2 regions of the Oceanobacillus sp. AG genome follow, and region 2 is predicted to be linked to the other one. Evidence: predicted binding sites of a transcription regulator. Region 2 holds the regulator's gene; the other holds the start of a gene.
The links. Region 2 encodes LexA, which represses DNA repair genes until DNA is damaged. Its sites were predicted from a motif close to CGAACATATGTTCG; they were not measured.
Positions count from the first base shown of each region.

Region 1 (16,264 bases), on a different contig from region 2:
TTTAGATGAATTATTATCAAAAAAATAAAAAGGGGGAGTTATTAGGTGAAATCATTTTTAAAATCATTCAAAGGGAAGATCATTTCGATTGGACTTGCTGTTGTTGTCGTCTGGAGTGCTGGAGCGGTATTTGCTTCATCACATGCGGGAGAGCAGCTTCGTGCTTGGTACAATGGGTTGTTTAATCAGTCTGTTGCGGAAGTGGAAGCTGATACTGAAGCATATATGGAAAGCAGATTACCGGGGCTGCAAGCTGAATATGACCAACTGAAAGCACAGGCTGGCATTGATATTGATTTAAGCAGAGAGCTTGCAACTGGAGAGACATTGGAAGAAATTATCCGAGCGAAACTTGAACATATCGGAGAAATTGATGCAGAACAACAGGAGATTCTTGCTGGAATTGGCTTGGAGTTTTATAATGTGTTCCTTGATGGATATTTAGAAATCCAAGGCAATGCGAATGATGCGCTAAACTTTGCAACAGATGATCTCACTGCATTCACAGCAGACAGTGGGAATGCTGCGATTAAACAATTAGCAGCGGATATCCATCAGGCTAAGGACGCAGCAGTTGCAGAGCTGGAAGAAGCGATTCGTCAGGCCCAGGAAACTCTTGCAGCAGAAGTGTCTAAGAACCAAGAAATTACGACTAGAAATCTAATCAATCAAGTGGATTGGGCAATTCGTGATCTTCGTGAAAGTGTTACCGAAGTAGTCACAACGCTCGTTACAAATCAACAAGAGCTTATTACTGTAACAGCCCAGCAACTCGGAGAAGAAGCAAAAACAGCGCTTGATGACGTTGTATCGAGTATTAATGAATAGGAAGCAAGTGATCCCACTCGCATTACTTATCATGCTCCTGTTTGGCAGAGGACTTACTGCTACTGTTGCAGATTCCTCCCTCTCAGGAATTCTGACGAGCTGGCTCGATGACAAAACGGAACAGTCGATTGCAGAAATAGACAGCGCAATTAAGGAAGAGCAAGCAATCCAGACAGAACGCCTGAAAGAAGTTCTCGCTGAAGAAATCAAGGAAGTAGAAAAAGAGTGGGAGACATTTATTGAAGCCGAGAAGCAAAAACAGTTGGCAGCCCTAAGGGAGTATACGGATAAGCATATCGCTGAACGAATTGGAGTTACAGAGGTGGACCCAGAGAAGCAAGCAACTGTAGAAAAAGAATTGGAGCGTATTTTTCAAGAAGCAGTCAACGAAATGGAAAATATTATGCTTGAAATTGAAGAAGAAGTGGAGTGAAATGTTTTCATACGCTCCACTTCTTTTGCGTTCCACGAAAGATTCCTATTCCCAGTTCGTTTCAATTGTATTACATAACGATATTATTTAAAATACTTATTAATGGTAACTAACTTATGTATTCAATTTGTAATTTGTAAATATGTATGAAGCATTTAAGGAGTGGACATTAATGAAAGTGGCATTACTGCAAGGGTCAATCGTCGGCTCAAAGACGAGAACAGCCCTCCAGCATGTGGAGTCGGTATTCAGAGAAAAATATCCGAACATCGAGGTCAGTATGCTTGATTTGGCTGATTATGATATCCCGTTTAGCGATGGGAGAAATTATTTGGAGTATACAGGGGATGCTGGCTTTGTAACAAGGACCTTGATGGAGGCTGAAGCGATCGTTGTGGGAACTCCGATTTTCCAAGCTTCGATTCCAGCCACATTGAAGAATATATTTGACCTGCTTCCAGAGCAGGCATTGCAGGATAAAGTTGTTAGCATTATCGTTACAGCAGGCTCGTCGAAGCATTATTTAATCCCGGAAACTCAAATCAAGCCGATTATATCATATATGAAAGGGCAACTCACCCAGTCCTATGTATTTATTGGAGAAAAAGATTTCTACCGGAAAGAAATCATTAATGATGATATCCATTTCCGAATTGAACGTCTGATCGAGGATACGGTTTTATTAACAGATGCGCTGAAAGATATCCGGGAAGCGAAAGAAGCAGAATACGGATTTTAAGTGAAATCGGCTAAAGAGAAACAATCGCACTTTAGCCGATTTCTTTTCTTGCATCGGAAACTTTAAAGTAAAAATGCTGTGGCTTACTTAGATTTCCAGGGCTAGTCATGTCTGCTCTGTGCCTTTGTTTTTAATTCGCTATTTCGTTTGCTTTATCCTAGTAATTTATATTAAAATTTAAATATTGCTGAAAAATATAATGTGAAAAACATCACTTTATAGATGTGGAATATATACGGAAAAGAGGAATTGCAGTGAATATCGGAATTGATAAGATTGGTTTTTATGCGCCACATTATTATGTGGATATGATTAAGCTTGCTGAAGCAAGAGGGATTGACCCGGATAAGTTTACAATTGGAATTGGCCAGGATGAAATGGCGCTTGCCCCAGTTACACAAGATGCGGTAACACTCGCTGCCAATGCTGCTTTACAGGTTATCGATGAGGAAGATAGGGAGAAAATTGACCTTGTCCTGTTCGGCACGGAATCAGGAATTGACCATTCCAAATCAGCAGCAGTCTATCTCCATCACTTATTAGGCTTGAATCCTTATGCGCGCGCTGTTGAATTAAAGCAAGCTTGCTACAGTGCAACCGCAGGAATTCAAATGGCTAAAGGTCATATCGCTTTAAACCCGGAAAGTAAAGTGTTGGTTATTGGTGCAGATATTGCAAGATACGGTTTAGCTACTCCTGGTGAATCAACACAAGGAGCAGGGGCGGTCGCAATGGTTATTAGCAAGGATCCGAAGTTACTTGCTTTAGAAAATGAAAGTACATATTTCACGAATGACATTATGGATTTCTGGCGCCCACTTTACTCAGATATAGCTTATGTCGACGGTAAATTCTCCAACGAACAATATATTCACTTTTTCAACACCGTGTGGGAAAAGTATAAAGAGCAAACTGGACGTAGCTTAGAAGACTTTTCAGCTCTCTGTTTTCACGTACCCTATACGAAGATGGGCTTGAAGGCATTACGTACGATTCTTGATGAAGCAACCGAATCAGGTAGTGAACGTTTGAAAGCAAATTATGAGACAAGTATTCAATATAACCGGAAAGTCGGTAATATTTACACAGGTTCCTTGTACTTGAGTTTACTTTCACTCTTAGAGAAGAATGACAGTTTGGAAGGTGGCGAGCGAATTGGATTATATAGTTACGGTTCCGGCGCTGTCGGCGAGTTCTTCACTGGAATTTTGCAACCAAACTATCAAGACCACCTATATGTTCATCAACATGAAGAACTCTTTCATGCACGTAAGGAAGTAAGCATAGAAGAGTATGAGGAGATATTTGAAGAAACTCTTTCAGCAGACGGCTCGTCAACCGAGTTTGACCGTACAAATGATCCCGCTCCAGTCTATTTATCCGGTGTAGAAGATCACAAACGAATCTATGTAAACCGTATTAAATAAAAAAACTGAGACTCCGTGTCTCAGTTTTTTTACTCTACAAAATGGTAGGTCACTTCATCGAGTTCTTCATTATATTCAACGTGGAAGTTATATCCGCTGAAAAACCAGTCGTCGCTTTTTTCTATAAAATACGTAATACCATCCACTGTTTCTGTAACTAACGGATCATTCGGACGGTCAATATTAATTGCAACGGAGAAATTATCGTGGATTTCAGTTTTTCCATAGACCTTCCCAAAAAATCGGACACTGTCCCCTTTTTCTAAGCCCATTTCCTCAATATACCACTGATGTGCCTTATCTGATACTTGTATTTTCATGATGTATGTACAGAGATATCTCTGTATCCTCCTCTCAAAGGTATGACCTGTCTTTAGTCTATCATATTCCCTTTTCTTAAGAAAAGATAACGAATTTAGCCAGAAAGCGCGTTAAGATGGTAGGATATGAGATAGAAATTGACAGGAAGGTTGTTTCGAATGAGTATATGGCTATACCTAAATCTGCTACTATTCATCATTGTTCTTTTTACACTGGATTATAATTACGCGCATCTCCCCATTCATATCATACTCGGACTAGCAGGTCTATTTTTGATCTTATTCAATTGGACAAGGCATGCATTTTTTTCAACTATCCGGAATACTCCTGATCGAAAGAAGAAAATTAAGCTTGCAACTATCTCGAAACGGATTTATCCGTTTCACCGTTGGATTGGTACAACGGCGCTTATTCTCATTATTCTCCATGCGACCATCATTATACACCGGTATGGTTTCTTATGGACGAATATGAAAATGTGGAGCGGAATTGGTGCAATTATTATTCTTATCTGCATGGTTCTTTCCGGATGGCTGCGATTATATTTTCCAAGTGTGAAGAAGCGACGGGCACATATTATCTTCGGGTTTTTATTATTTTACTTTATCGTCATTCATACTGTTCTTTTTTAAAATACAGTATGATTTCATGAGTTTGTAGGCGTTTACATATGTGCTTTGTTGTTGTAAAATATAGAAAACTCGTAAATTAATTTATAACTCAACATTATTGCACCTAAAAATCAAAACAGATGAATCATATTGAGCTCATAGAATCAACGAAATATATAACAATTTACGGTTTTTTAATGGGATACCGAGCTGTTTCAGACTGAAAAGTGATATGGAAAATATAACAAAAATCTGTTTATTATTGATGAGGAGGGGTTAAGTTGGGGAAAACGAAACATACTGGTCCGGTAAAATTAACGAAGCGACCAGATCCGAGTCTCTGGGTAAGTAAAGTGCCTTTTGGGCTTGGGAAGGTGAAACCGCACCATATTCGCGACACGATGAAAGTAGTTTGGGAAAATAAAGATAATCTGCCTTATGCTACAAGGATTCTTACGCAGGGTGTCTGTGATGGCTGCGCACTCGGCGTTTCCGGCCTGCAGGATCAGACGCTGAAAGGTCCACACCTTTGTACGACTCGTCTCAATGTGCTTCGTCTGAACACAATGCCCGCAATTAAGGAGGAAATCTTGCATTCCGATATAGAAGAATTAAAGAAGCTTTCGAGCACCGAACTGAGGAAGCTGGGCCGGATTCCGTATCCGCTCATTCGGGAACCGGGAGACGATCGTTTCAGAAGATTATCCTGGGACGCGGCGCTTGACCGGATTGCGCAAAAAATGCGGTCGCTTGATCCGAAACGATATGGTTTTTATACGACTTCGAGAGGGATTACAAATGAAGTGTATTATACACTAGCAAAGGTTTCCCGTTTTCTCGGTACAAATAATATTGATAATGCATCACGAATCTGCCACTCACCTTCCAAAACAGCCCTCACGAGATCAGTTGGTGTCGGCGCATCGACTTGTAACTATAAAGACTGGATTGGTACAGATGTCCTGCTCTTCTGGGGATCTGTTGCAGCCAACAATCAGCCGGTATCAACGAAATATATGTATGCAGCTAAACGAAAAGGGACAAAAATCATTATTATCAATCCGTACTATGAACCTGCAATGGACGAATATTGGGTGCCATCGATTCCGGAATCTGCTTTATTTGGGACAAAAATTGCGGATGACGTGTATCAAGTGAATATTGGCGGTGATATTGCCTTTATGCATGGCATTATGAAGCATTGGTTTGAAATGGAAGAGAATGTCCCTGGTTCTGCGCTTGACCATGAATTTATTGAGGAACATGTAAACGGTCTGGAAGAACTCAAGCAAAAGGTGGTGGCTTACGATTGGGAAACATTGGAGGCTTCTTCCGGGATTACGAAAGAAAGAATGCTAGAATTAGCCCAACTGCTTGCCAAATCAAAATCCGCCGTATTTGTTTGGTCGATGGGCCTCACTCAACACCGCTTTGGAACGGATAATGTGTCCCAGGTAGCGAATCTTGCTTTACTTCGTGGCTTTTTAGGGAGAGAACATTGTGGGTTAATGCCAATTCGTGGCCATTCCGGTGTACAGGGGTCTGGAGAAATGGGAGCAGATCCGTTTGTCTTGCCTGGTGGCGGGATGGATAAGGACAACCGGGAACGGGTCGAACAGATTTGGGGTTTCCCGATTCCGAAATGGCAAGGTGATATTGTCGGCGTATCCTTGGAAAATGCTTTGCTTCCTGAAAATCATGAACGTCATCTTTCCCTCTATTATTTATCTGGAGGTAATTTCCTGGAAACGATGCCGAATCCGGATTTTGTGGAACGTTGCTTAGCGAATATCGATCTCCGAGTGCATCAGGATATCATCTTCAACACATCTACCTTAGTCGATGCGAAAGAAGCGGTCATTGTTCTTCCAGCCATGACAAGGTATGAGCAAGAAGGGGGAGGAACCTCAACATCAACAGAGCGGATGGTTTATTTTTCACCAGAGATTAAGGGACCACGGATTGAAGAAGCAAGATGTGAGTGGGAAGTTTATGTGGACTTAGCGAAACGTGTTAAGCCGGAAGAGAGTGATTTAATCAATTTCACATCCGCAGCTGAGATTCGAGAAGAAATTGCGAAAGCTGCGCCGAATTATGACGGCATTCAGCATTTGAAGAATCGCGGCGATTTGTTCCAGTGGGGAGGAGCCTGGCTCTGTGAAGACGGAATATGCCCGACACCGGACGGAAGAGGTAATCTAATTGCGGTGGAAATTCCCGAACACCGGAAGCCGGAAGGGCATTTCCATGTAACGACGAGAAGAGGAAAACAATTCAATTCAATGATATATGACGAACTAGATCCATTTAATGCAGCGGACCGGGATGATGTACTGATGAATGAATTGGATGCAGCAGAACTTGGTGTTGCGGAAGGAGATCCCATTGTTGTCTATAATCAATATGGCATGTATAAAGGGCAAGCGAAGTTCGTAAATATTAAAGCCGGAAATATTGAACTTCATTGGCCAGAGGGGAATGTAGTCATCCCGCAAGGCGTATATGAAGAATTTGCGGGGATACCGGAATATACAACCCTTGTTATTGTGGAGAAGGCTGATAGTTTCTATGCGCATAAAGATATGAAATATAAAGAGAAGCGGATCGAGGAGCTGGAAATGGAGCCAAGCTAAGGAGGGATTCCGATGAGCATTGTTGATGAACCAGGGTGGAAGACGATTAAGATTAAGGGAACCCATCAAGAAAATGTGTCAGAAGCAATAGCGGCAGAGTTTCCCTTAACCTTGATGCTGGATGGTCATGAGTTTGCGACGATTGTTTGTTCTCCAGGTCAACTGGAAGATTTAGTCGTCGGATTTCTTGCTTCGGAAGGGGTCATCCGTACAGCTGCTGAAATAAAAGAGATCCAAGTTGATGTGTATACAGGTTTCTCCCATATCGCACTCCATAAACCAGTGCAACCGGATCAATTTGATCACTCCAGCCGTATGATTGGATCTTGTTGCGGGAAAAGCCGACAGTTTTATTTTAAAAGTGATGCTCGGGTGGCGAAGACGATAACTAGTGAGCTTGAAGTAACAGTTGATCAGTGCATGCGATTGATGAAAGGGTTGATGAATAGCTCGCCTGAATTTGAACGGACTGGAGGCGTCCATAATGCGGCGCTTGCAACACCAACTGATTTATTGTTCACCCGAACAGATATTGGCAGGCATAATGCGCTTGATAAAGTATTTGGGGCCATGCTCCAAGGTAACATTCCTGCAAGGGGAAAACTTGTTGTCTTCAGTGGAAGAGTCTCATCAGAAGTGTTACTGAAAATTTCAAAAATGGGAATTGGGATTATTTTGTCCAAATCCGCTGTTACAGATCTTGCTGTGAAACTTGCTGATGAACTTGGGATAACGGTTATTGGATTTTTGCGGGGCGACCGGATGAATATTTATACACGTCCTGACCGTGTGCGCGGGATCGACCCTTATTTGCGGTGCGATTAGTCATGTGCTACCATTTTTGTAATAAGTTGTGATATGAAGGAGGATGTGACTTGATTAAAGTATTACTATTTGCTGAATTACAGGAAACAACTGGGAGGGCGAATCTGGATATTCCAGTACAAAATATCACTGTCCGGCAATTGAAAGAAAAACTTAAAATAAATTATCCACAGCTGAATTTACATGACGTGATGACGGCTATTAATGAAGAATATGCAAAGGAAGATGACGCGATTACGTCAGGTGATACCGTTGCTTTCATTCCTCCGGTCAGTGGTGGTTAATTTGGCATGGTGATGGGAACTATTGTTGGCGTAATTCTAGCAGGTGGGAAATCACGTAGATTCGGAAGTCCCAAATCGTTCGCATTGAAAGATAACAAAGCATTTTTCCAGTGGTCGCTTGACGCGATTACACCAGTTGTTGATGATACGATTCTTATTACAAATCAAGACCTGAAGGGAAAGTTTCCACCAGAATTGGAAGTGGAGATTGTTACCGATATGGAAAAGTTTGCCGGGAAAGGTCCGCTTGCTGGGCTATATACTGCAATGCAAGAGAAAGAAGCTTGTTGGTATGCGGTTATACCAACAGATGTCCCGTTTATGGCAAAGGAAGTTTTCGAGCGATTACTAACGGAAAGAAAAGGAGTACAAGCGGTAATTCCAGTAGTTAATGAAAGACTGCAACCATTGATTGCACTTTATCATCATACACTTAAACAACGAATCAAGACATTGCTCGAAACGGATAGATTGCATATGCGTGCACTGTTAGATAAAGCAGACGTGAAATATGTGCCGTTTTCTGATGAAGGGCCTTTTATTAACATAAATCGGTTAGAGGACTTTAACAGCCATATTCAATGAGGGATCGAGGGATTAGTGATGCATGAAGAGCATAAAACACTTGCGCCGAATTTCATTAATTGCGCAGTGTTAACGATTAGTGACACACGAAATAAGCAAAATGATAAGAGTGGAAAACTGATTATTGATTTATTGAATCATGATAAACATGAGGTTACTTGTTATGAAATTGTACCGGATGATGCGGAAGTCATTAAAGCAACAATGAAATTACTAGTTAAAAATCAGTCGGTAGATGCGATTATACTAAATGGAGGTACTGGAATTGCTGCCAGGGATGTGACGATTGAAGCGGTGCAGCCTCTTTTTGCAAAGGAATTGCCGGGATTTGGCGAATTGTTCCGGATGATTAGTTACGAAGAGGATATTGGAAGTGCAAGTATGTTGTCCCGAGCGACATGCGGATCCATTAATCACCGTCTCGTCTTCATCATACCTGGTTCAACAGGAGCCGTCCGACTAGCGATGGAGAAACTTATCCTACCAGAAATCGCCCATGGCGTTCATGAACTGAAAAAGGATTTAAGCTGAGATTACAAGCGGAGTATCAAGACTTCCGCTTGTAATTTCCGCTTTTTCCACCGCTTTTTTGGAGCAGATAGGTTTCTCCGATTACAATTCCTTTATCGATTGCCTTACACATATCATAGATAGTTAAGGCGGCTGTCGTAACGGCAGTTAATGCTTCCATTTCCACGCCTGTACTGCCGATTGTTTTTACTTCCGCTAGAATAATTAATTCATAGTCTCCTGACTCCGATCGATTCCATTCAAACTGAATAGAAACACCACTGATTGGAATCGGATGACACATTGGAATCAAGTTGGATGTTTGCTTCGTCCCCATGATGCCAGCAACTTCTGCAACCCCAAGGACATCTCCTTTTTTATTCTTCTGTTCCACAATATTTTTATAGATCTCCTGAGACATCTTCACACTAGATCTTGCTGTTGCTGTACGATTGGTTGTCTGCTTTTCTGTTATATCGACCATCCTGGCCCGTCCTTGCTCATCGAAATGCGTAAACTCCTGCATATTCATCCCCCTCTATCTGTTTATTACAGTTTAATGAATTGCGTTCTTGTTGACAAATATCAACGTAACCCAGTGCTAAAGTCTTTCTTTTAAATAAATACTTGAACCATTTCTAAAAAAAGGCTCACCAGCGGCCTGTGGGAAGGCGCGGTCGTGAAAGCCGGAAAGAAGGTTTCCGTTCATGTTTCTTAATTATACCCCAAATAAAATAAGTGATTACGCCTTTTTGTCACTAGTTTTTTAAATATTAAACGAATAGACGTTCGTTTTTCTTTAATTATTTCATCCGTTTGTGGTAAAATAGTTACTAGATATTTAGGGAGGCAGAACTCGTGAATAATAAGTTTGAACTCGTATCGAATTACGAACCGGCTGGTGATCAGCCACAAGCAATCGACGAACTTGTGCAAAAGGTTTTGGCAGGTCAAAGACACCAAACACTACTTGGTGCAACTGGAACAGGGAAAACATTTACCGTATCGAACGTGGTAAAGGAAATCAACCGTCCGACATTAGTAATTGCTCATAATAAAACCTTAGCGGGTCAACTATATAGTGAGTTTAAAGAGTTTTTCCCAAATAACGCAGTAGAATATTTTGTCAGTTATTATGACTATTATCAGCCAGAAGCTTATGTACCATCAACAGACACTTTCATTGAAAAAGATGCAAGTGTTAACGATGAAATAGATAAACTCCGGCACTCCGCAACCTCGGCTCTGTTTGAGCGCGAGGATGTACTTATTGTTGCCAGTGTATCCTGTATTTACGGTCTCGGTAGTCCAGAAGAGTATGGTAGTCAAGTCCTTTCCTTACGAATGGGGATGGAGAAGGACCGTGACCAGTTATTACGGGATCTAGTAGATATACAATATGCAAGAAATGATATCGAATTCCAGCGGGGGACGTTCCGCGTTCGTGGTGATTCGGTGGAAATTATCCCTGCATCCAGGGAAGAACATTGTATCCGGATTGAATTTTTTGGTGATGAAATCGATCGAATTCGTGAGGTGGATGCCCTAACCGGCGAAATTATCGGTGATAGGGAACACGTGGCAATTTTCCCGGCATCTCACTTCGTTACCCGCGAAGATATTATGAAAAAAGCAATTCAGAACATCGAAAAAGAGCTGGAAGAACGTTTGAAAGTATTACGTTCAGAAAATAAACTGCTGGAAGCGCAGCGGATTGAACAGCGGACGAATTATGATCTTGAGATGATGCGTGAGATGGGCTTTTGTTCCGGAATCGAGAACTATTCCCGGCATCTTACATTAAGAGAGGCTGGAGCGACCCCGTATACATTGCTTGATTATTTCCCAGATGACTTTTTAGTCATTATTGATGAGTCCCATGTTACATTACCGCAAATTCGGGGGATGTATAATGGAGACCAGGCAAGAAAGCAAGTGCTTGTCGATCATGGTTTCCGGCTGCCATCCGCACTTGATAACCGGCCACTTCGTTTTGAAGAATTCGAAGAGAAGACGAACCAGCTCATTTATGTGTCAGCAACACCAGGTCCCTATGAACTGGAGCATACTCCGGAAATGACGGAACAAATTATCCGACCGACGGGATTACTTGATCCGAAAATTGAAGTACGTCCTATCGAAGGGCAAATTGATGACCTGATTGAAGAAATCAATGAACGGACCGAAAGGAATGAACGGGTCCTGGTCACAACACTAACGAAGAAAATGTCAGAGGATTTGACCGACTATTTGAAGGAGCTTGGTATAAAAGTAGCCTACTTACATTCAGAAATTAAAACCCTCGAACGAATCGAAGTTATTCGCGATTTACGGGTTGGAAAATATGATGTTTTGATTGGAATCAACCTACTTCGGGAAGGATTAGATATACCGGAAGTTTCGCTTGTCGTTATTCTGGATGCGGATAAAGAGGGCTTCCTGCGCTCTGAACGTTCCCTTATTCAAACGATCGGCCGTGCTGCCCGTAATGAAAAAGGGGAAGTTATTATGTATGCCGACAAGATTACGGATTCGATGCAGAAGGCAATAGATGAAACAAATCGTAGACGGCAAATCCAGATTGCCTATAATGAAGAACATGGAATTACACCAAAAACAATCAAAAAAGATATTCGCGATGTCATAAAAGCAACGATTGAAGCAGCAGACGAAGAAACAGAAGAGAAGAAAATTACTAGCTTTGCCCAAGTTACGAAGAAGAATCGCCCGCAAGTTATCGAACAACTCGAGAAGGAAATGCGGGAAGCAGCAAAAGCGCTTGATTTTGAAAAAGCAGCAGAGCTTCGTGATATTGTTTTCGAACTTAAAGCGGAAGGATGAGCATGTACATGCCAGAGAAAAAACAAATTGTAGTACAAGGAGCGAGAGAGCATAACTTAAAAGGGATAGATGTGACGATACCGAAAAATAAATTGGTCGTCGTCACAGGTCTATCCGGTTCAGGGAAATCCTCTCTCGCCTTTGATACGATCTATGCAGAAGGACAAAGACGTTATGTTGAGTCATTGTCCGCCTATGCCAGAATGTTTCTAGGTCAAACGAATAAACCGGATGTAGATGTGATTGAAGGCTTATCACCGGCGATTTCAATTGACCAGAAAACGACAAGTAACAACCCGAGATCAACCGTTGCAACTGTAACGGAAATTTATGATTATTTACGATTGTTATATGCGCGAGTAGGACATCCAACATGTCCGATTCACGGCATTGAAATCACTTCACAAACGGTTCAACAGATGGTCGACCGCGTGATGGAGTATCCAGAACGGACGAGAATGCAGATTCTTGCTCCTGTTGTTTCTGGAAGAAAGGGGGAGCATGTCAAGGTATTAGAGAAGCTCCGTCAAGAAGGTTATGTTCGCTTGCGAATTGACGGCGAGATGCGGGAAATCCATGAAGATATTAGTCTTGAGAAGAATAAGAAACATTCGATTGAAGTAGTCATCGACCGAATTGTCGTTAAACCGGACATTGAAGGCCGGCTTGCAGACTCGATTGAAACGGGGCTCCGGTTAGGTGAGGGGCGGATAATTGTTGATGTGATCGGTGAGGAAGAACTCATATTCAGTGAGGATCACTCGTGTCCGATTTGCGGATTTTCCATTGGAGAAATTGAGCCAAGGCTATTCTCTTTTAATAGTCCGTTCGGGGCTTGTCCAACTTGTGATGGACTTGGTACGAAACTTGAAGTTGACCTAGACCTTGTGATCCCTGACTGGGATTTAACACTTGAGGAGCATGCGATTGTACCTTGGAAGCCCATTAGCTCTCAATACTACCCTCAGCTTTTAAAGAGTGTGTGTGACCATTACGGTATACCAATGGATATTCCGGTTAAAGATATCCCGAAAAAACAAATGGACATCATTTTATATGGGAGCGGCAAAGAGAAAATTCGTTTTTATTTCAAAAATGACTTCGGAAAAGTCCGTGACGTGGATATTATCTTTGAAGGTGTGATGAATAACATCAACCGCCGATACCATGAAACGTCATCTGACTTTACAAGAGAGACATTGGAGAAATATATGGCGGTAAACAATTGTAAGACTTGTAAAGGACACCGCCTGAAAAAAGAAGCGTTATCTGTTCTCATTGACGGTAAACATATTAGCAAGATCACCGAGTATTCTGTTGTGGACGCAATGGATTTCATTAAAAATCTGAAGCTCTCTGAAAAAGAACAACAGATTGCTAAACTCGTCCTTAAAGAAATTGAGAATCGGCTAAGCTTTTTAAATAATGTCGGGCTGGATTATTTAACACTTTCCCGTTCAGCAGGAACACTTTCCGGCGGAGAAGCACAGCGAATCCGTCTCGCAACTCAGATCGGTTCCGCTTTAACGGGTGTTCTTTATGTGTTGGACGAACCATCTATTGGCTTGCATCAGCGTGATAATGATAAGTTGATTGAATCATTGAAAAAAATGCGTGACCTTGATAATACGTTAATTGTCGTTGAGCATGATGAAGATACAATGCTTGCAGCGGATTGGCTCATCGATATTGGTCCAGGTGCAGGTGAACATGGCGGTAAGATTATCGCAAGTGATACTCCGGAAAATGTGATGAATGATGATGAATCCCTAACTGGCAGATATTTGGCTGGTAAAGAATTCATTCCGTTACCGGCAACAAGGCGGAAACCGGATGATCGTTATATAGAAGTCATTGGGGCCGAAGAAAATAACTTGAAAAAAGTAAACGCGAAAATTCCAATCGGATTATTCAATGTAGTGACAGGTGTTTCAGGGTCAGGCAAAAGTACCCTCGTAAATGAAATAATCTATAAAGCCTTGTCCACAAAGCTTTACCGTGCTCGTTTACGGAAACCGGGTAAGCATAAAGAAATTAAAGGCATCGAATATCTAGATAAAATCATTGAAATCGATCAGTCACCGATTGGTAGAACCCCGCGTTCAAATCCGGCAACCTATACGGGTGTATTCGATGATATCCGTGATGTATTTGCCCAGACGAACGAAGCGAAAATCCGTGGTTATAAAAAAGGACGGTTCAGCTTTAATGTAAAAGGCGGCCGTTGCGAAGCATGTAAGGGTGACGGGATTATTAAAATTGAAATGCATTTTCTCCCGGATGTTTACGTCCCGTGCGAGGTCTGTCATGGACAGCGTTATAACCGGGAGACGCTAGAAGTGAAATATAAAGGTAAAAGTATTGCTGATGTTTTGGATATGCGAGTAGAGGAAGCACGTGAATTCTTCAGCGCAATTCCTAAAATTAAGCGTAAAATCGAGACAATCTATGACGTCGGCCTTGGTTATATAAGACTGGGTCAACCTGCAACGACTTTATCTGGCGGGGAAGCTCAACGCGTGAAGCTTGCAAGTGAACTCCATAAACGTTCAAACGGGAAATCCTTGTATATTCTGGACGAACCGACAACAGGTCTCCACACAGATGACATTAAACGATTATTGACGGTGCTTCATCGCCTTGTTGAAAATGGTGATACTGTACTAATCATCGAACATAATCTCGATGTCATTAAAACTGCCGACCATATTATCGACTTAGGTCCTGAAGGTGGAGCAGGTGGCGGGAAGGTTATTGCGACTGGAACACCTGAGGACATCGCCCGAAAATCGGATAAATCCTACACAGGAAAATACTTGAAACCCATCCTGGAGCGTGACCGGAAACGGATGGATGAAAGAATGAAGGAAAAAGAAACATTAAGCAATTAATCAATTACAAACACCCCAGACACCTAGCTTTCAGCAGTTTTGGGGTGTTTTTATATCCTAAACACTACACACTTTCATTCAGCGTAAGTATTTTGTGCATTCATTTAATTTGGCGCTCTAATCGCCGTTCAGTTTCCCGGAGGACGGATGCGCATCCTAGGGCTCCGCGCTGAGCCTCGACGCACAGGATGTGCTAATGCAGACGTTGCCACATACGAGAGCGTTCTTAGTCTGCCTCGGAAGAAAAGCACTTCCTGCGGGGTCTCATCGTCTCCGCTTTCCCGCAGGAGTCACCGTCCTCCGGGAAACTTAACTGGTAGGGATGATTATGATTATTATGAATGGAAACTATCACCCTAAGATCAGCGTTCTATTCCTAAAATGAAAAATAGTGTTCCAAATTTGGCTTTCCCCTCGGAGCAGTCCAGACACCTTGAGACTCCTGCGGGAGGCCGGCTAAGTACGGTCACGTCCTGTGACCAATGCCGGCATTAGAACCTCCTGTTCGTCGATAGGCCTGGCGAGACCTCACAGGGCGTTAGCCCGAGGAGGCTTGCCGGCCGCCCGCGGAAAGCGAGAGGTGTCTGGACTGCGAACCTCCAGATGAAAGTTGCACACACTTACGCTGAATGAAAGTAATGTTAATTGTTATTTATCACGCATTAACGGTCTGTAATACCCCGCCTCTAAAAACAGGAGGGAAGCCCAACATGTGTAGGTGGGGGATGTACAGTCTGTAAATACCTGATTCTGTTCAACTAACATTCAGTGGGGTAAGGAATGCCCCATTGAATGAAGTTTCACTTTATCAGGCCGTAATTTTTGACGTCAACCTTTAGATTATGTACATTTAAACTAGAGTTATGTAGGAGGATAATGGAATGGAACCTATTAATGTATCAAAAGTTCAAGCTTGTTTGGATGACTACATAAACAAATCTGTTTATCTCCATCTTGAAACAACTAACGGTGCTTACGCGAGTCATATAAATGAAAAAGCGTATAACGTTGGAGCTTTCATCCGAAATGCTGAAGTGAAATTTACAAATGCTAAAATTGTTGAAAATAACAGTGTATACCGAGTTGGTCTCAAATTGGAAATCGGTTGGGTTTATGCTGAAGGCTTAACGGATTGGACGGTAACGGAAGAAGGGCAATTATTGCTCGCTGGCCATGATAGGGAAGGTAGGTTAATGGTGGCACTGCAAATTAGTGAACAGCCATTTACAAATTAAAGAGTAAGATTGTTTTTAAACGGAATGATAAGAAAATAGGTGATAGAAATGGGAAAACATAAACATGTTGTCGTCATTTATCCGCATCCAGATGATGAATC
Region 1 covers NZ_WOWT01000009.1:25,440-41,703, forward strand. The annotation lists gene GN217_RS05710 (hypothetical protein) at 1-28, shown strand, start outside; gene GN217_RS05715 (hypothetical protein) at 46-828, shown strand; gene GN217_RS05720 (hypothetical protein) at 821-1,261, shown strand; gene GN217_RS05725 (NADPH-dependent FMN reductase) at 1,434-2,000, shown strand; gene GN217_RS05730 (hydroxymethylglutaryl-CoA synthase) at 2,255-3,427, shown strand; gene GN217_RS05735 (HesB/YadR/YfhF family protein) at 3,457-3,747, opposite strand; gene GN217_RS05740 (hypothetical protein) at 3,907-4,380, shown strand; gene GN217_RS05745 (FdhF/YdeP family oxidoreductase) at 4,641-6,992, shown strand; gene fdhD (formate dehydrogenase accessory sulfurtransferase FdhD) at 7,005-7,817, shown strand; gene moaD (molybdopterin converting factor subunit 1) at 7,868-8,101, shown strand; gene GN217_RS05760 (molybdenum cofactor guanylyltransferase) at 8,108-8,686, shown strand; gene GN217_RS05765 (MogA/MoaB family molybdenum cofactor biosynthesis protein) at 8,705-9,217, shown strand; gene moaC (cyclic pyranopterin monophosphate synthase MoaC) at 9,234-9,722, opposite strand; gene uvrB (excinuclease ABC subunit UvrB) at 10,055-12,037, shown strand; gene uvrA (excinuclease ABC subunit UvrA) at 12,046-14,928, shown strand; gene GN217_RS05785 (YojF family protein) at 15,810-16,163, shown strand; gene bshB2 (bacillithiol biosynthesis deacetylase BshB2) at 16,212-16,264, shown strand, end outside.
Region 1: the regulator LexA is predicted to act here: its motif matches at 9,975-9,988, upstream of uvrB (excinuclease ABC subunit UvrB).

Region 2 (16,264 bases):
CGCAATTAGAAACAGACCGCCGTCATATCCGGCGCAGAATCGGTGATATTAAAAATCGCCTAAAACTTGTTGTCAACCAGCGTGAGCAATACCGGAAACGCAGAAGGAATAATGCGATTTTCCAGATTGCCATTGTCGGGTATACAAATGCTGGAAAATCAACTTTATTTAATCAATTAACGGATAGTAATACACTTCAGGAAGATAAGCTTTTTGCGACACTGGATCCATTAACGAGGAGGGTCGTACTCCCCTCTGGATTTCAAGCGATAATGACCGATACGGTTGGTTTCCTTCAGGATCTTCCGACATCTCTTATTGCAGCATTCCGTTCAACATTAGAGGAAGTTGCAGAAGCTGATTTTCTTTTACATGTTATCGATGTATCCCATGTGGATTACGAACAACATATTGAAACAGTGGAAGAACTTTTACAGGAATTGGATGCAGATCAATTGCCGATGTTATATATTTATAATAAGAAAGACCTTCTAGAGGAAGATTTCATTGCTCACGAACGCCCGTATTCTCTTGTTTCTGCGTACGAAGAAGAAGATATGCAGCTCATCTTAAGGAAAATAGAAGAGATGTTAAAAGAGGTATGGGTGCCGTTCCATGTCGCGCTGGAAGCAAATGAAGGCAGACTGATGGTCCAATTGGAGCAAGAAGCAATCCTTACAGATAAGTCCTATAATGAAGCGGATAATCGCTATCATATTAAAGGATACATTCGAGAAAATCATGCATTATTAAACAGATTAAAGGAGTAATGAACAAATATGCTTTTGGACTTAATCAACCAGACAGAACAAGATATTAAAACATTGAAAGAACAAGTAAATACCGTAGTGGAGAAAAATCAGCAACGTGTGCTCGATGCTTTTATTGAAAATCGGGTAAGTGACAGCCATTTTAACTCTACAACTGGTTATGGGTATGATGATATGGGCAGGGACGCGCTTGAAGCGGTATATCGTGATGTATTCGGGACAGAAGATGCGCTCGTCCGTCCCCAACTCGTTTCCGGTACACATGCCATCTCGACCGCCTTATTTGGTGTGCTTCGACCAGGAGATGAACTCCTATATATAACAGGAAAGCCGTACGATACGCTCGAAGAAGTAGTTGGTAAAAGAGGAAATTCTCCAGGTTCATTAAAAGAGTATGCAATCGGTTATGGAGAAGTTGATTTGCAGGAGGACGGGGCTGTTGATTTTGCTGCCGTCAGTCAAAGAATCCGAGCAAATACGAAAGTAATCGGCATTCAGCGTTCAAAAGGTTATGATGACCGACCTTCTTTCACAGTGGCAGAAATTAAAGAAATGGTCGATTTTGTAAAAGAAATAAAAGATGACGTTATCGTATTTGTTGATAATTGTTACGGTGAATTTGTGGAAGAGCTGGAACCAACTCATGTAGGTGTTAATCTGATGGCAGGGTCCCTCATTAAAAATCCAGGCGGAGGAATTGTTCGCTCTGGTGGCTATATTGTGGGAGACGAACTTTTGGTCGAACAATGTGCCAACCGTTTAACTGCACCTGGACTAGGGAAAGAAAGCGGAGCGACATTAAACATGCTGCAAGAACTGTTTCAAGGATTTTTCCTCGCTCCTCATGTAGTTGGCGAAGCATTAAAGGGCGCAATATTTACATCACGATTCCTTGAATTGGCCGGGTTTACAACGACACCAGCTTACCAGAGCAAACGGACCGATTTAATCCAATCTGTCACATTCGATACAGCGGAGCAAATGATTGCATTTTGCCAGGCAATCCAAGAGAATTCCCCTGTAAATGCTTATGTGACACCATTTCCAAGTGAAATGCCAGGCTATGAAGATGAAGTCATTATGGCAGGGGGAACATTCATTCAAGGATCAAGCATTGAATTATCCGCAGATGGACCAATCCGTGCTCCGTACACGGCTTACGTTCAAGGGGGGCTTACGTATTCCCACGTAAAACTTGCTTTAACCCGGGCAGTCACAGCACTTGAGAAAAAAGGTTTTCTCCTCGTTGAATAGGGTATAGTAATATTTGGGTGGAGATTAACATCCAAACTAATAGTTGGAGGAGATTTAGTTGGGAACCGAAATTACAAAGGAAACGATCAAAGAAAAGATTAAAGAGGAAAATGTCCGCTTTATTAGACTGCAATTTACCGATATTCTTGGAACAATTAAAAATGTGGAGATACCACTCAGTCAATTGGATAAAGCGTTAAACAATAAGATGATGTTTGATGGTTCTTCAATCGAAGGGTTCGTGCGTATTGAGGAATCAGACATGTATTTATATCCGGACTTAGATTCCTTTGTTGTATTTCCTTGGACATCTGATAAAGGAAAAGTAGCCCGTTTCATCTGTGATATTTACAATGCGGATGGAACACCGTTTTCGGGATGTCCCCGTTATATTTTAAAAAGAAATTTGAAACGGATGGAAGAGCTCGGATTTGATACATTTAATATCGGTACCGAACCGGAATTCTTTTTATTCAAGCTGAATGAAAAAGGTGAACCAATTCTTGAATTGAATGACCATGGTGGTTATTTCGATCTTGCCCCAACAGATCTTGGGGAAAACTGCAGGCGGGATATTGTTCTGGAACTGGAAGAAATGGGCTTTAAAATTGAAGCATCACACCATGAGGGTGCACCAGGACAACATGAAATTGACTTTGAATACTCGGATGCTGTTCGTCACGCGGACGATATCCAAACGTTTAAGCTTGTCGTTAAAACGGTCGCAAGAAGACATAATCTGCACGCGACATTTATGCCGAAACCACTATTTGGTGTAGACGGATCAGGGATGCATGTCAACATGTCCCTGTTTAAAGACGGTGAAAATATGTTTTTTGATGAAGCAAGTGAACGCCAATTGACGGATATAGCTAGCCAATTTATCGCTGGGCTTCTGGAACATGCAACTAACTTCACTGCAGTGACAAACCCAATTGTAAACTCATATAAACGGCTCGTACCAGGTTACCAAGCACCTTGTTATGTAGCTTGGTCCAGTTCGAACCGGAGTCCGTTATTACGGATACCAAGTTCAAGAGGTGTGAGTACACGTGTTGAAGTAAGAAGTGTGGATCCGGCATCAAATCCATATTTGGCACTTTCTGTCTTGCTTGCTTCAGGCCTAGACGGGATCGAACATAAATTACAACCACCACAAGCAGTTGACCAGAACATTTATGCAATGACGAAAAAAGAAAGAATAGAAAATGGAGTGAAAGATTTACCAGCCACATTGAAAGAAGCGCTTGATGAGATGGAAAAAGACCCTGTCATTATTCAGGCACTAGGAAAACATCTCTATCAAAATTATGTGGAAGCAAAAGAATATGAGTGGCAAATGTTTAATAATACAGTTCATCCTTGGGAGCGCGAACAATATTTAACATCCTATTAATCTTGTAAACAAAACATCTGATCTTTGCACCGAATGCGAAGATCAGATGTTTTTTAATGAATATCTCTGTATAATCCGATTACTTTACCTAAAATACTAACCTTTTCATAAAATAATGGTTCCATTGTAGCGTTTTCTGGTTGCAAGCGAATCATTTTTTCTTCTTTAAAGAAACGCTTCACCGTTGCCTCGTCATCATCTGTCATCGCTACAACGATATCTCCATTATTAGCCGTGTTCTGCTGTTTTACAATGACCATGTCACCTTCAAGAATACCAGCTTCAATCATACTTTCACCTTCAATGACAAGGACAAATAAATTATCATCCGGGCTCGCATGTGAACTCGGCACAGGGACATACTCCTCGATATTTTCAACAGCGGTAATGGGTATTCCAGCAGTAACCTTACCGATTACTGGAGCATAACGAGCTGTATTTTTCGGAATATTCCCTTCACCGTCTTGATCTAATATTTCAATGGCCCTTGGCTTAGTCGGGTCACGACGGATAAACCCTTTTGCTTCTAATCTTTCCAAGTGTCCATGAACGGTTGAACTCGATGCAAGTCCGACAGCCACAGCGATTTCTCGAACGGATGGTGGATAACCTTTTGCATGAACTTCTTTTTTTATAAAATCTAAAATCATCTGTTGTCTTTTAGAAACTTTTGTCATCTATTTATCACCTCTTACATAGGATTTATTATTACTAGTTTACCATCGTAAGAAAGATTATGCAAACGTTCGTTCGAAAAAAACTGTTGACAGGACCACTTGTTCGTGCGATAATACGTTCTAGAACAAAAGTTCTAAAAAAGTGGAGGGATTTAACTATGTTCAATAGATTATTTGCGAAGTATTCAAAAGAAGATATATTCTTTACTGTCGGTTTCATCTTAACTTTGGTATTCTTATATTTCTCTCTCATTGCCAATGCTTAATCACCCAAGAAGGAGAAATCGAATCGTGAAAGCAGTCATCTATTGTAGAGTAAGCACAGATAAAAAAGAACAGGAATCATCACTCGCTAGGCAAAAAGAAGAATTGTATGAACTAGCGACCCGACAAGGATTGGATGTCGTTACATGTATTGAAGAGCAGGTGAGTGGTTATGAGATTAATAGGGACGGTATCTTTGAAATGCTTGAACATTTTTCAAATGAGGAAGCGGAATGCCTATTAATTCAAGATGAAACGAGACTAGGTAGAGGGAATACGAAAATAGCCCTGTTTCATCAATTACAAAAGTTAAATATTTCTATATACACAGCGATTCATGATGGAGAGCTGGAATTATCAGAATCAGATTCTATGGTTTTACAGATTGTCGGTATTGTCGAGGAATACCAAAGGAAAATTCATAATTTGAAAATTAAACGTGGAATGCAACGGGCAGTAAAAGATGGATATAATCCGAGAAATAATTTAAAAAATATCGGAAAAGCACCGGGGAGAGAAAGATTGGAAGTGCCGCTTGAGGAAATTGTACGTCTTCGCGATAAAAAACTTACTTTCGGGGAAATCACAAGCACATTAAATGGCTTGGGGTATAATATTTCAAAAGCAACCGTCCACCGTCGTTATCAAGAGTATGAACAAAATAGCGACCTGCAAAATGAAAACCTTAAATGAGACAAGTTGTATTGCTTGTCTTTTTTTGTTTTATGCTTTATAAATAAATGTGAAAAACAATAATAATACTACAAATAATTACGGTTATTATTGTACAAAGTAGGGTATTATTACATGTTAGATACAACCTGCATTAATCCTTCATGGAAACTGTAAGAGGAGGTACATATATGTTATCAAAAGAAAAACTTGCGCGGATTAACGAGCTAGCAAAAAAAGCAAAAAAATCCTCCCTAACCGATGAGGAAAAATCCGAGCAAAAACAACTCCGCGAAGAATATTTACAAAACATCCGCGGTTCATTTACAAACCAACTGAAAACCCTTAAAGTTATTGATCCAGCAGGTAATGACGTCACTCCACTAAAGGTGAAAGATATGCAAAAAAGAAATGAAAAGCACTAATTTGTTTGGGCATTCGACTTAATTCGCTTGTGAAGTTTGCACATTCATTATAGAATAGAAAATAGATACATATTATTGTGGAACTTTGAAAGGAGATAATTATGTCTAATATTGAACAACTATCGATCAATACGATCCGCACACTTTCAATTGATGCGATTGAGAAAGCCAATTCTGGCCACCCGGGTCTACCGATGGGTGCTGCACCTATGGCCTACACGCTATGGACTGATTTTATGAATCATAACCCAAAAAACTCAAAATGGTTTAATCGTGACCGTTTTGTTTTATCTGCAGGACACGGTTCTATGCTGTTATACAGCCTATTACATCTTTCAGGCTATGATGTTACAATTGATGATCTTAAAAACTTCCGTCAATGGAATTCCCGGACACCTGGACATCCGGAGGTTCTCGATACAGACGGTGTAGAAGCAACTACTGGACCACTTGGACAAGGTATTGCAATGTCTGTTGGAATGGCAATGGCAGAAGCACATCTTGCGGCAAGATTTAATAAAGAAGATGCATCCATCATCGATCATTACACATATGCACTGGTGAGTGACGGTGACTTGATGGAAGGTATTTCCCATGAAGCAGCTTCCTTAGCGGGCCACCTTGGCTTAGGTAAGCTAATTGCTCTATATGATTCGAATGATATTTCTCTAGATGGTGAACTTGATCGTTCCTTCTCAGAGGATACAGAAAGTCGTTTCAAAGCATACGGTTGGCAAGTAATTCGTGTGGAAGATGGTAATGATGTAGATGCTCTCCGTGCAGCCATTAAGGAAGCGCAAGCAAACACTGATCAACCAACATTAATCGAAGTAAAAACAATTATCGGATACGGCTCACCAAACAAATCAAACTCAGCAGCTTCCCACGGAGCGCCATTAGGTAAAGATGAAGTAACACTTACAAAAGAATATTACAAATGGGCTCACGAAGAATTCAACGTACCAGAAGAAGTGTACGCTGATTTCAAAGAGAAAATTCAAGATAATGGCAAGAAAGCAGAAGATGCTTGGAATGACCAATTCGCTACTTACAAAGAAAAATATCCGGAAGAAGCAGAACAATTGGAACAAGCTATCAAAGGTGAACTTCCAGTTAATTGGGAAGAAGCGATTCCTGTATTTGAAGAAGGAAGCTCTCTTGCAACTCGTGCATCCTCTGGTGAAGTGTTAAACGCAATCGCTAAAGCAGTACCTACTTTCTTCGGTGGTAGTGCAGACTTGGCAGGTTCGAACAAAACAATGATGAACGATGAAGGTGACTTCACAAAAGCAGATTATGCAGGGCGCAACATCTGGTTTGGTGTTCGTGAACACGCAATGGGTGCTGCCTTAAACGGTATGGCACTTCATGGCGGTTTGAAAGTTTATGGCGGAACGTTCTTTGTGTTCAGTGACTACTTACGCCCATCCATTCGTCTAGCTTCGATCATGAAGACACCGGTAACATATGTGTTTACGCATGACTCGATTGCGGTAGGGGAAGATGGTCCGACTCACGAACCGGTTGAACATCTTGCTGCATTACGTGCAATGCCTGGCCTTTCCTTAATCCGTCCAGCAGATGCGAATGAAACTGCTGCAGCATGGAGACTTGCGTTAGAATCTAAAGATGAGCCGACAGCACTTGTTCTTACTAGACAGAACCTACCGACCCTTCCTGGTACAGTCCAGAAAGCTTATGAAGGCGTGAAGAAGGGTGCATACATTGTAAGTCCAGCTGAGAAAGAAACAGCGGATGCTTTACTGCTAGCAACTGGTTCTGAAGTACAACTCGCTGTAGAAGCACAAAAAGCGCTGAAAGAAAAAGGAATTGACGTCTCCGTAGTAAGCATGCCATCATGGGATCGCTTTAACAAACAAGACGAAGCATATAAGAATAGTGTACTGCCTAAGAATGTTACGAAGCGTCTAGGTATCGAAATGGGTGCATCCTTCGGGTGGGACCGCTACATAGGTACAGAAGGTGACATTCTTGCGATCGATCGCTTTGGTGCATCAGCCCCAGGAGATAAAGTTGTAGCAGAGTTTGGATTCACTGTTGAAAATGTCGTACAACTAACTGAAAAACTTGTTAATAACTAAGATTAGCTAGATTTTCAAAAGAAGAGCAGGCCTCTAAAACGCGAATGTTTTAGAGGCCAATTTTTTAATCGACAAAACTAGTGGGAATTTATAACAGAATATGACAGTAATCGTATCGCGGAATACGTATAATGGAATGAAAAAGGAGTGCTTTCCATGTATACGTATTCTATTTTTTCTGTTAAATCCGAGATAGCCGTACATTATTTCTATAAGACAAGTGTTCTTTTCCGTTTTTTCAAAGAGTTTAAAGAATGCCCAAGGCTTACCTATTTGCAGTTACAATATAATTATGTCATTGAACCACTCCAATTATCACTTGTGGCAGCTTACCTGCGCAGCTTAACCGATGACGTAAACATAGAAAAGAAGGATAAATACATACAGATTTTTTGGGAAGGAAAAAGTTTGACGATCTATGAGGATGGTCATCATATTGAACTAACTTGTTCATCCATTCAAGAAGCAGAGGAATTCTTCTTTCCAATCCTTCGTAATTCACCAGGATTTTATTTTGTCATAAACAATCGTTTGAATGACTATGGCTGGTTATCAGTTAAAAATAACAAATTGATCAATAATCAAATATTTTTTTCCTACCCATAATTATATTTTTTATCTATTGCAAGGTTGAATAGATGTTTATAACCAGATGAACCTCTTTAGTATAAAAGCCGTCTGAAATCGATAAATTAAAATGGATTTCAGACGGTAAATTTTCACGTAAGATTAGAGTTTTCAATGGTTTTCAACGAACAACTGCACGTGTACTTACTCTTTCTCTCCAAACTTCTCGAGAACACGGTATAAATCAGGCGCAGATCGCTCGAGCCGCGTTGGCTTGAAGTCTTGATTAACCCACATATGTTTTGTGATACCTGAAGTAATGAGTTCACCTGTAGGTTCAATAACGATTTGATTATGTGTTGTGGTGAAATTCTCTTCTGATATTTTCCGGGCCTCATAAGCAAATGTGAGTTTGATAGGTGAATAGTCAGTGATTTTTGTGTAAATCGCAATACAGTCATCGAATGTCGCCGATTGTTTATAATCGCATTCGACCCCAAGAACCGGGAGTAAGAAGCCCCTTTCTTCCACATGACTGTAGGCCACACCGTAGTGGCGCATACATTCGGTCCGAGCCATTTCAAACCAGTTGATATAGTTGCCGTGATGGACAACGCCCATTCGGTCTGTGTCTTTATAGGGTACACGATAATTTGTTTGATGCCACTTTGCTGTCAATATAAAAATCTCCTTTCTTTTTTTGATTGATTTTCCACTTTATCTTTTGATTCGCTCTTCAGCGATGTCTTGCAAACGGAACTTTTGCACTTTACCGGTACTCGTCATTGGCCAGTCTGAGGATTCTATAAACCAAACATGACGTGGAACTTTAAATTTGGCTAAGCGCTCGGCACACCAATCGGTGACGTCTTTTCGTTTTAAGGTTTCACCTTCTTTTAATTCAATGAAGGCCGCTCCGATTTCAGTTGTGATTTTATCACTGACACCGACGACCTGTACTGCTTCGACGGCTGGATGATAAGAAATCGCAATCTCTACCTCTCTTGGTGAGACAAGTTCTCCGGACACTTTAAACATTTCCTTACTTCTGCCGAGCATTTGGATATAGCCATTTTCATCAATTCTGCCGACATCGCCTGTTCTGAGCCAACCATCCTTATCAATGACTTTAGCTGTTTCTTCAGGCTTTTTATAATAACCATGCGTAACGGTAGCACCTCTAACAGCAAGCTCACCGATTTCGCCGTCTGGTAAGTCCTCACCTGTGTCGCGGTCAATCGTTTTATATTGAACACTGCTCCCATTAAACTCAGGTAAACCGCTCGCGCCATTCAGTTTAGGACGACCGACTCGGGTGGAGATGCGTTCTAAAGGATCGCCTATTTCTGTAGTTACGCCGGATGAAACCACTTCAGTTTGTCCATAACCTGTGATCATTTCAGTGACACCAAGAACGTCAAGCGCTTTTTGCCAAACTGATACGGGTGCCGCGGCCGCTCCACACCACATGGCGAACAAATTCGATAAATCGAATTCCCCGACCCTCGGATGATTTAAAACTGGCATCAACGTGGAAGGGACGCAGAGATAATCATTTGCTTGGTACTTCTCCATCAACTCTAGGGATTTAAGCGGGGAAGCCCCTAGTGCGGAAACGACTGAACCTCCGACAAAAGACATGGCACCAATCGCTTCAATAATCGCAAAACAATGATAAAACGGGAGCGGTGCAAATGTCACTCTTCCTTCCTCTATCGCCCGACTTAAGACCGTACCATACGAGCATCTGAGCAGCATATCATCCGTTAACATAACCCCTTTAGGACTGCCGGTAGAACCTGATGTATACATAATAATTGCTACTTCATCTGGGTAGCGGGACAGCTCCCAGCGTGCGTCTAGCTCTGAATCGGAAATCTTCTTTGCTCCGTTTAAAAAGTCTTCCCGGGACAGGAACTGTTCATCAATAGGTTCTGCACCCACTTTTTCAAAACTAATGACTTTCTCAAGGACGCTGTTTTCTTGAAACGTTGGTGTTGACATGAGCTCTTTAACAGCTTTTCCATGCAGTTTATCTTTGACTTTTTCCTGTAAAACTAAGTATTTGGCGTCTGATTGGGTCAAAATATATTCAACTTCCCCTTTGGTCAGCATTGAATTTATTGGAATAAATACCGCTCCGACCATCGATGCAGCAATCATGAGGGAGGGGAAGGATGCATCATTATCCATTAAAATAGCGATATGATCGCGGCGTTTGACACCAAGCTGCATAAAGCCTTTCGCATACTTGATTGCTCGTTCCCAAATATCACCGTAACGATGCTCTTCACCGTTAATATATAGAAAAGGTTTCTCAGCATAAGCTTCTGTCGCTTTTTCAAAATGTCTGGCTAACGTATCACGGGGCCAGACGGGAAAACGATTTTCTAATTTGTTTCTTCTTTCTTCAACACTTGCTAATAAAGCCTTAGACAATGACAATCTCCTCTCAATCAATGATGTATTTATTTCATTTTTTTAAAAACAAGGACGGCATTATGTCCGCCAAAACCAAATCCATTCGATAAAGCAATTTCAATATGTCCCTTGACGGCTTTGTTCGGTACATAATCTAAATCACACTCTGAATCAGGTTGATGTAAATTCATCGTTGGCGGAAAAATATTTTCGTTCATACTTTTTACTGTAATAATACTTTCTACGCCACCCGCCGCTCCGAACAAGTGGCCCGTCATTGACTTGGTAGAACTAACTTTCAACCTATAAGCATGTTCTCCAAAAACTTCTTTAATAGCAGTTGTTTCGGATACATCACCAATTGGCGTGCTCGTTCCGTGAGCATTGATGTAATCGACGTCTTCCGGTAAAATACCTGCCCGCTCAATGGCTAGCTGCATTGCCTTCTGTGCCCCGTGGGGTGCGGGATCGGTAATATGATAGGCATCGGTCGTGCTCCCATAACCGATAATTTCACCGAGAATATTAGCGCCACGCTGCTTTGCGTGTTCATATTCTTCAAGCAGCAGTACACCGGCGCCTTCAGACATGACAAAGCCGTCCCGATTGCTGTTAAATGGCTGAGAGGCTTGTTCCGGCGCATCATTTTTTGTGGACATCGCACGCATTTTTGAAAAACCTGCAAAGTAAAACGGATGGATGGTCGCCTCAGCACCGCCTGCAAGCATGACATCGGAATAGCCATGAGCAATGTTATGATAAGCTTCTCCAATCGCATGATTGCTCGTTGCACACGCAGAAGCGGAGGAGAAACTCGGTCCACGAAAACCTGTTTTTATAGCGGTTAAGCCGTTCGCCATATTAGAAATGGAGCCAGGCAGCATAAAGGGAGAGACCCGATTAGATCCTTTTTCAAGCATGGTTTTATAATTATCAAGCAAGGTTGTCAGCCCGCCGGCACCCGAACCAATATAAACGCCTGCCCGGTCTTTGTTTAACTTTTTCAAGTTTATTCCGGATTCTTCAAGCGCCTGGGTAGCGGCCGCATACGCATATTGAGTGAATAAATCATAACGTCGTGCTTCTTTTGGTTCAAGATATGTTTCACTTTGAAAATCCTCGATATAGCCGGCGATTTTTGTCTTGATATCTCGGAATTTTTCAGAATCCAATCGTTTAATCCCTGATTGACCTTGTTTTATATTTTTCCAAAGTGTGTCTGTGTCATTACCAAGTGGAGAAATCACACCTGTACCAGTAATGACTACCCGCCGTTTCATGATGATAACCTCCTTTAAAGCGCAAGTATACTTATTGTACAATGTATTTTACTTTCAGGCATGTTTTTTGAATTGGTATAGTCCAAATCCCCAGAGTATCCAAGCTGGTCATACAATTGAAAAAATTAAAAGAGGATGCGAATCAATGGTTTTAATTCCCACTTGAAATGGAATGAAAGTTCGCATACAATTAAATCGGAATGAGAACAATAGTTCTGATTGAAGGCTAGCAAAAAAGGGTTATTTTAGAGCTTAATCATCCAAATAAAAGATTATTATCTTTTTTATTTGGATGATTACAGTGGTAAAGCTACCGAGCAATATATACGTGTCTGTAGGAATGACAGTCACATCTTGGTTTACCGTTACAACTGCAAAAAGGACCGAACGTCGAAACTTGAATATCTTTTCGTTTGGCCTGGGAAGGAGATAGTGTAATGAAGGATAGAGGAAATATCAAATGGACATCAATCATGCTACCGGAGCACGCAAATTTATTAAAAGAAATGTGGGCTCGTGATGAATGGAATGAGAAACCGATCTTAGATGAACAGCTCGTAATGGAAATTAATTTAAAGCTACAACTAGCATTACATAATGAATTAACTGTTGAAGTGGAGTATTTCAAAAATCATGATTATCACAAAGTTAGAGATAAGTTATTGGCTGTTGATCCGCTCAATAATTATTTAAGATTAGAGGGTATGGAATTGCCGTTGGATGCAATTGTAGGCGTTTGGATTGATTGACAAGAGGCTGGGACATAACTATTCTAATATGAATTAAATCCGAACAAAACTGCTAACTAGCTCTGGGAATATACGGAGACTCCAGCAGGAGGAAAGGCATCGGTGAGACCCCGCAGGGCGGCAGCCCGAGGAGGCTCACCAGCCGCCTGCGGAAAGCGTAGTATATTCCCGGAGCGGTTGTTGATGCTCTTTCTTATCATTTGTTCGGATTTATAACCATACTAAGAAGTTATGTCTCAGCCTCATGTTTTTTATTTGTCCCATATTTTTAAAGTCTACCCACAAAATATCGGTCCCAATCTAGCCCCAAAAGTAGTCTCAAATTGGCTCATTAACTTGCATTATCTTGCTTTTCTATTTTTTATTTTTCTTGTTATTCTATTTAATGTTGTTGTGTTAGGGTTTCAATAGATTGATTCCATTGTTTACAAAATCGATTGTAAAAAAATCAATTACCATGGTCCATTTCATCAAAGGGAAGATAGAGGATTTAACTTTTAAAATAAGCAACAATCTATTCAGTAAAATAGTCTTGAAATAGTTTACAAAATATAAGATAATATGCCTATAACATTACTTTTTTAGGGGGAATAGTGATGAAGAAGGTCTTAATTTTATTTTTGTCATTGATTGTCGCTTTAACTTTAGCGGCGTGTGGTAGCGAGTCGGAGGAAAAGGAAATCGGGGAAGTTGATTCAGAAGGAGAAAAACAATCCGAGCAAGAAGAAGTTGAAGGAAGTTCTGATTCAGAAGAAAGTGAAGCAGCTGAAGAATCTGAAGAAGTTGAGTCAAGCACCTATGATGAGGTACTACTGGATAATGATGATGCAATGGTTTCCTTACAAGGCATCGAGACAATTAGAGATGAAACCTTTGGCGATGAGTATAAGGTTAAATTAACTATAGAAAATAAACTTGATGAAACTATAGAAGTTCAGGCACATGAAGTGTCACTTGATGGTCTTATGGTTGATGACATGGTATTCTTTAGCGAAACTGTAGCTGGAGGAAAAAAATCAAATGCGGAACTTTCAATTATGGCGCTTGATGAGGAACTGCCAGAACTGAACGAAAATCTTGAGTTTAAATTAATGATCTTGGATGAAAATTTTGAAGCACTAAATGATTCAGTAGTGAGTATTGACATAAAATAATTAATTTTACAGGCACTCTTCATTGGGTGTCTTTTTCTATGCTTAAAATTACGGAGGCAGGTGATGTGACATGAGTAAAAGCAAAGGTGTAGAAAAAGTAAGTACCATACACACGTAGAACCGAGACTAATTGAAATGGAAAGATGGGCAAGAGCAATATCTTGACTTAGTGAAAATGAAGCAGTTAAATTCGATCACTGGACAGGTTTCACCGACTTAACTATCTTGCGTTTTTATTTTTCTTGTATTATTCTATTTAATGTTGTTGTGGTAGGGTTTCAATAGATTGATTCCATTGTTTACAAAATCGATTGTATTCTTACCCATAATTATATATACTTGTTGAAGAGAGTAACGAAGGAGGAAGGCAGACATGAGCACAATTTGGGTAGTATTAATTGCTATTGCAGCTTTAATAGCAGGTGTTGCTCTTGGGTTTTTTATTGCAAGAAAATATATGATGAACTACTTGAAAAAGAATCCGCCAATTAATGAGCAAATGCTTCGTACATTAATGATGCAAATGGGTCAAAAGCCATCACAAAAGAAAATTAATCAAATGATGCGCGCAATGAATAACCAGGTAGATAAGTAATAAAACATCATCACACGAATTCAAAACCACTTTTTCTGTTAACTTTAAACAGAAAAGAGTGGTTTTTATGTTTTTATCTATACTATTAATATAGAATAGTTTACAGAAAGGAAATGCCAAATGATAAACGACGAAAATAGTTTTCAAATACTACCTGAAAGTTTCTACAGGCGGCCAACGCTCACGCTTGCAAAAGAACTACTCGGTAAAATCCTTGTCCATGAAACAGAGGAAGGAATAAGTTCCGGAGTGATTGTGGAAACAGAGGCTTATCTCGGTGCTGTAGACCGGGCTGCACATAGTTATGGATACAGGCGAACGAAGCGAACGGAGATTATGTATCATCAGGCGGGGCTAATTTATACCTACCGAATGCATACGCATTGTCTACTTAATATCGTGAGTGGAGAAGTCGGTGAGCCGGAAGCAGTCCTAATCCGCGCTGTAGAACCATACACTGGAATAGACTTGATGAAGCAAAAACGTCCGGTCAATAAAATGCAGAATTTGACAAGCGGGCCTGGAAAGCTGACGAAAGCGCTCGGAATAACGATGCAAGCGTATGGCGAGCGAATATACAAACAACCGTTATATATCGCTGAAGGTATCACGGTTGATGACATTCTGACAGGACCGCGTATAGGAATACCGAATACAGGAGAAGCTCGTGACTTTCCCTACCGTTTTTGGGTTGCTGGTAACTCATTTGTTTCAAGATAAGCGGATGTTTGAAGTGCGAATCAAACGACAAGGTCTCTCAATTCTTATATACTAGGAGTTGGAATACGATGTAAGTGTTGTCTTTTTGTCAAAAACAAGGCCGCTACTCCCAAGACGTTTCTGGTAAAATAGGGGAACATAACAAAAATATAGGGGAGATTATATGTCAGAAATCAATATATTTCTAGCCTTTGGTGCTGGGTTTCTTTCTTTTGTTTCACCCTGTGTCCTACCTGTATATCCTGTATTTTTATCCTATATTACAGGTATGAGCATTAATGAAATTAAAGATGATAATAAAAAAATGAACCGACAAGCATTACTCCATACGATTTTCTTCCTGATCGGTTTTTCGAGTATTTTTATTGCGATTGGTTTCTCTACCTCCGCAATTTCAGCATTTTTATTGACTTATCAAGATATCATTAGACAAGTCGGTGCAATCTTAATTATTTTCTTTGGGTTGGTTATTGTCGGTGTTTTAAACTTTAAATTTCTAATGAAAAACAGACAGATTCAATTTAAAAGCCGTCCAACCGGATACATCGGTACACTATTAATCGGGATTGCGTTTTCCCTCGGCTGGACACCTTGTACGGGACCGATCTTAATGGTTGTGTTCTCCCTTGCAGCATCCAATCCAGAGCTCGGAATGATTATGATGATCGCTTATATTTTAGGATTTGCGATTCCATTCCTCGTTATGGCATTCTTTATCGGAAGGATGAATTGGATCAGGAAACACAGCATGAAAATTGTTAAAATCGGTGGCTATGTGATGGTCTTCTTCGGAGTTGCCCTGTTCTTTGATTGGATGACCGATGTGACGGCACTGCTTGCCAACTGGTTTGGTTTTTACGGTTTTTAATGCAACTATTGATGATATAATGGGGAGTAAGAATTTTTGAGAGAGTGATAAAAACATGTTTTGGGGTATTGCAAGTACGATTGGAGCCACAATGATGGCTGTCATCATGATTTTTGTTCGTTTGAAAATGGGGAAGAAGCCTGCATCCGTGAAGAAGATTATCCTACCGCCGCTATTTATGAGTACTGGCGCTCTCATGTATATCTTTCCCATATTCCAGATTAGCTGGTTCCAAGTTATCGAATCCTTTGCACTTGGAATGGTGTTCTCTATTATTCTAATTAAGTATTCGAAGTTTAAGATTCACGATGGCGAAATTTACCTCAATCCGTCAAAAGCGTTTCCGTTTA
Region 2 covers NZ_WOWT01000015.1:32,139-48,402, forward strand. The annotation lists gene hflX (GTPase HflX) at 1-770, shown strand, start outside; gene GN217_RS09540 (methionine gamma-lyase family protein) at 780-2,024, shown strand; gene glnA (type I glutamate--ammonia ligase) at 2,083-3,420, shown strand; gene lexA (transcriptional repressor LexA) at 3,474-4,097, opposite strand; gene GN217_RS09555 (YneB family resolvase-like protein) at 4,389-5,054, shown strand; gene GN217_RS09560 (DUF896 domain-containing protein) at 5,225-5,458, shown strand; gene tkt (transketolase) at 5,560-7,560, shown strand; gene sirA (sporulation inhibitor of replication protein SirA) at 7,717-8,166, shown strand; gene GN217_RS09575 (acyl-CoA thioesterase) at 8,332-8,805, opposite strand; gene GN217_RS09580 (class I adenylate-forming enzyme family protein) at 8,845-10,566, opposite strand; gene fabF (beta-ketoacyl-ACP synthase II) at 10,596-11,828, opposite strand; gene GN217_RS09590 (YolD-like family protein) at 12,266-12,577, shown strand; gene GN217_RS09595 (hypothetical protein) at 13,174-13,731, shown strand; gene GN217_RS09600 (YneF family protein) at 14,105-14,326, shown strand; gene GN217_RS09605 (DNA-3-methyladenine glycosylase) at 14,447-15,046, shown strand; gene GN217_RS09610 (cytochrome c biogenesis CcdA family protein) at 15,210-15,914, shown strand; gene GN217_RS09615 (CcdC family protein) at 15,970-16,264, shown strand, end outside.